Regions from separate parts of the Rhizobium sp. BK112 genome, predicted to be linked through region 2. Evidence: riboswitches for the same ligand, from Rfam matches in the RefSeq annotation. Region 2 holds a riboswitch; the other holds the start of a gene.
The links. Region 2 has a riboswitch for S-adenosylmethionine ahead of metA (homoserine O-succinyltransferase). Riboswitches for the same ligand answer to the same signal wherever they lie in the genome.
Positions count from the first base shown of each region.

Region 1 (2,395 bases), on a different contig from region 2:
CGCCGGTCATCTGCTTGGCGATGATATCGGCCTGCGGATGGTCCTTGCGGCCGGGATAGATCACCTTGGCGATCTTGCCCTGCTCGGCGAGGAAATCGGCGATCTTTGCCGCATTCTGCGTCTGCTGGCGCACGCGCAGCGGCAGCGTCTCGATGCCCTTCAGCAGCGTCCAGGCATTGAACGGCGACATGGCCGGGCCGGTATGGCGGAAATAGTCGTGCAGGTTCTCGTCGATCCATTCCTTGTCGGCAAGTACGACGCCGCCGAGGCAGCGGCCCTGGCCGTCAATATGCTTGGTGGCGGAATAGACGACGATATGGGCGCCGAGTTCCAACGGCTTCTGGAACAGCGGCGTGGCGAAGACATTGTCGACGACGACCTTGGCGCCGATCTGGTTGGCGAGCTTGGCGACGCCTGCGATATCGATCACTTCGAGCGTCGGGTTGGTCGGGCTTTCCAGGAAGAACACCTTGGTCTTCGCAGTGATCGCCTTTTCCCAGTTGGCCAGATCCCGGCCGTCGATCAGCGTGCAGTCGATGCCGTATTTCGGCGCCAGCGTCTCGACCACCCAGCGGCAGGAGCCGAACAGGGCGCGCGCGGCGACGATATGATCGCCTGATTTCAGCTGGCAGAGGATCGCCGCGGTGACGGCCGCCATGCCGGAAGCGGTGGCGCGGGCATCCTCCGCGCCTTCGAGCATGCACATGCGCTTTTCGAACATGTCGTTGGTGGGGCTGCCGTAGCGGGCGTAGATGAAGCCCTCCGTCTCGCCCTTGAAGCGGGCTTCGGCCGCTTCCGAGGTCTCATAGACGAAACCCTGCGTGAGATAGATTGCCTCGGACGTTTCGCCATATTGCGAACGCAGCGTGCCGCCGTGAACGAGTTGGGTTGCGGGGCGCCAGGACTTGCTCATGCCATCACCTTCACATAACAAAAAAACCGGTCGCAAAAGCAGACCGGTTTCAACCCGGTCTTTTTAGCCACTTGTTTAACGTGGCTGCAAGCCGACCGGCCAAATCACCACGGGATAATTCTGCAATACTGCTGTTAGCTGCTTGCGTCAATTCCCCGAGTTTGGTTTTGTCGGCGGCAAATGATGGATGAGGCATGATGGCTCGTGAAACGGGAATTCTGGCGGATCGCGCGATCTCCGCGCTGTTCGAAACGGAGCGTCTGATCTCCGAACGGGAGCTGGACCGTGACCAGATCCAGCCGGCAAGTCTCGACCTGCGCTTGGGCGCCAAGGCCTTTCGCGTGCGCGCCAGCTTCATGCCCGGCCCCTCGCATCTGGTGTCGGACAAGCTCGACCGGCTGAGCCTGCATGTGATCGACCTCTCCGAGGGCGCGGTGCTCGAGACCGGCTGCGTCTACATCGTGCCGCTGATGGAGAGCCTGGCGCTGCCGGCCGACATGTCGGCCTCGGCCAACCCGAAGAGCTCGACCGGCAGGCTCGATATCTTCACCCGCGTCATCACCGATTATGCCCAGGAGTTCGACAAGATCCCGGCCGGTTATTCCGGCCCGCTCTATCTCGAAATCAGCCCGCGCACCTTCCCGATCGTGGTGCGCCGCGGCTCGCGCCTGTCGCAGATCCGCTTCCGCGTTGGCCATTCCCTGCTCGGCGAACCGGAACTCTTGAAGCTGCATGAAAGCGAGACGCTGGTCGCCAGCAAGCAGCCGAACGTTTCGGGCGGCGGCATCGCGCTGTCGATCGATCTGGCCGGCGACAAGGACGGCCTGATCGGCTATCGCGGCAAACATCACACCGCCGTCGTCGATGTCGACAAGAAGGCCCAGCATGACATCTATGATTTCTGGGAACCGCTTTATAGCCGCGGCCGCAACGAACTGATCCTCGATCCGGACGAGTTCTATATCCTCGTCTCGCGCGAGGCCGTGCACGTGCCGCCGGATTACGCCGCCGAGATGACCCCCTTCGATCCGCTGGTCGGCGAATTCCGCGTCCATTATGCCGGCTTCTTCGATCCGGGCTTCGGCCATGCGCCGGCCGGCGGCCGCGGCAGCCGCGCCGTGCTCGAAGTGCGCAGCCACGAGGTGCCCTTCATCCTCGAAGACGGCCAGATCGTCGGCCGCCTCGTCTACGAGCACATGCAGGAAAAGCCGGCCAGCCTCTACGGCTCCGGCCTCGGCTCCAACTATCAGGCGCAGGGCCTCAAGCTCTCGAAGCACTTCCGCATCTGAGCCTTCCCGGCGGCCACGACTTGACAGCGGCCCCCATCTGTTGGAAATCTCAGCTCATCGCGGGTGTAGCTCAATGGTAGAGCAGCAGCTTCCCAAGCTGAATACGAGGGTTCGATTCCCTTCACCCGCTCCAATTGCCCCGACCGTTCGTTCGCCGCCTTTTGAAGGCGCTTCGCGATCTTTTATGAAAAAG
Region 1 covers NZ_JACHYZ010000004.1:67,113-69,507, reverse strand. Annotated here, with positions in the region: gene FHT75_RS12965 (O-succinylhomoserine sulfhydrylase) at 1-913, opposite strand, end outside; SAM riboswitch at 956-1,034, opposite strand; gene FHT75_RS12960 (2'-deoxycytidine 5'-triphosphate deaminase) at 1,108-2,202, shown strand; tRNA gene FHT75_RS12955 (tRNA-Gly) at 2,262-2,335, shown strand.
Region 1: linked by a shared signal. The riboswitch ahead of FHT75_RS12965 (O-succinylhomoserine sulfhydrylase) and the one ahead of metA (homoserine O-succinyltransferase) in region 2 are both predicted to bind S-adenosylmethionine.

Region 2 (2,395 bases):
GATTCAAACTGTTGCAGCGTCCTTGCACGGCTGACAAAGACGCGCGGGCGCTGTGGCGTTCCGGACCGGAACCTGCCCGCATTTGTTCCAAACCGCAACCGGGCGGAGTAGAAAGAAATGCTGCAGCAGCGATGCGGCATCGGCTCAAGGCGCGATGGTGCCCTCAGAGGTCCATGCCGATCTCTTCCACGTCATAGGGCGTCGTCTGGTAGATTTCGTTGATCCAGTTGCCGAACAGCAAATGCGCATGGCTGCGCCAGCGATTCTGCGGCGCAAGCGCCGGATCGTTATGCGGGAAGTAGTTGTGCGGCATCTTGATCGGCACGCCGGCATCGACGTCACGGAAATACTCGTCGGAGAGCGAGGTGGAATCATATTCGACATGGTTGAACATGTAGAGCCGCCGGCCCTTCTTCTCGTGCACGAGGCACACGCCCATCTCGGCTGATTCCATCAGGATCTCCAGATCTTCGGATTTCTCGATATCGGCGCGGCGCACTTCGGTCCAGCGCGACACCGGCACTTCGAAATTGTCGGAAAAGCCGTTGAGATAGATGGAGGAAGGCTTCAGGTTCCGGTGGCGATAAACCCCGAAGGCCTTCTCCTTCAACTCGTATTTCGGAACGCCGTGGAAATGATAGATCGCAGCCATCGCGCCCCAGCACACGTTCATCGTCGAATGGACATTCGTTTCCGTCCAGTCGAGGATCTGCTGCATTTCCGCCCAATAGGTGACGTCCTCATAGGGCAAAAGCTCGATCGGCGCCCCGGTGATGATGAAGCCGTCGAACTTGCGCTGCTTCACCTCTTCCCAGGTCTGATAGAAGGAAAGCAGATGGTCTTCGGAGGTATTCTTCGCCTTGTGGCCTCCGATGCGGATCAGCGACAGCTCCACCTGCAGCGGCGAGGCGCCGACGAGGCGGGCCATTTGCAGCTCGGTCTTGATCTTGTTCGGCATGAGATTGAGCAGCCCGATCTGCAACGGACGGATATCCTGACGGATCGCCATCGTCTCGGTCATCACCCGCACACCTTCCTGAACCAGGGTTTCGAAGGCGGGCAACGTATCGGGGATCTTGATGGGCATTGCGGTCACTCGATCAAAAACAAAAAACCGGCGGCGAAAAAAATCGCTACCGGTCCGCACGCGGCCCTTTAGCGACTTTTTTAACGTGGCTGCAAGCCGGCCGGCCAAATCACCACGGAGCACTTTAATTAGCCCCAGTCGGACCGCGAATCAATGGCGAAAGCATGCAGGCACGGCCCATGCAAGCATCATCACACTTTAATGACTGATAGAATCTGTTGATAGACCGGTAACGCCACCATGTTAATAATGGGGGCATGGGCGGTGTGGAAAAGTGTAATGGCAGATAAGATCGAGAGGAGGCCGGGAATCCGGAGGCAGGATAGGGTAGGGTATGATCTCAGCCTGACATATCGCCTCGGGGTGATGTTCTCAGCATTCTGGAATTCGGAAGTGCGTGGCAAGGTGCTGTTTCTGGCGACCGTGCTGATTCTCGTCATCTTGGTGACGTCCTACGGCCAAGTCATCCTCAATGAATGGAATGCTCCGTTCTACGACTCGCTGGAGCGCCGCGACCTCGGCGAATTCTTCCACCAGCTTGAAATCTTCGCGATGATCGCCGGCACGCTGCTGCTGCTCAACGTGCTGCAGGCGTGGCTGAACCAGATGACCGCGCTCTATATGCGCGAAGGTCTGTCGCGTGATCTCGTCGACCAATGGCTGAAGCGCAAGCGGGCGCTGCGGCTTGCTTCCAGTGGCCTGATCGGCGTCAATCCGGACCAGCGCCTGCACGAGGATTCCCGCAATCTCGCCGAAAGCACGACAGGGCTCGTTCTCGGCCTGCTGCAGTCGACCATTCTTCTGGTGAGCTTCATCGGCGTGCTCTGGGAGCTTTCGAGCGGCTTCATCTTCCGCATCAGCGGCCATAGCTTCTCCATTCCGGGCTACATGGTCTGGGCGGCGATCTTCTATGCCGCTTCCGCCTCGGTGCTGAGCCAGGTCGTCGGCCGCAAGCTGGTGAAGCTCAATGCCGACCGGTTCTCGAAGGAAGCCGAGCTTCGCTTCACGCTGATGCATGCCAATGAGAACATGCCGGCGATCACCGTCGCCCGAGGCGAGGAAAACGAGCGTCGGCGCATCAACACCGATATCAGCTCGGTACTGAGGGTCGTCAAGCGGCTCGCCATGGCCAATACCAACCTCACCTGGGTTTCGGCCGGCTACGGCTGGCTGGTGATCGTCATCCCGATCATCGTCGCCGCCCCCGCCTATTTCTCCGGCGGCCTCACCCTTGGCCAGCTGATGATGTCCGTCGGCGCCTTCAATCAGGTCAACACGGCATTGCGCTGGTACGTCGCCAATTTCGGC
Region 2 covers NZ_JACHYZ010000010.1:61,112-63,506, reverse strand. Annotated here, with positions in the region: gene metA (homoserine O-succinyltransferase) at 164-1,087, opposite strand; SAM riboswitch at 1,136-1,213, opposite strand; gene FHT75_RS24795 (ABC transporter ATP-binding protein/permease) at 1,328-2,395, shown strand, end outside.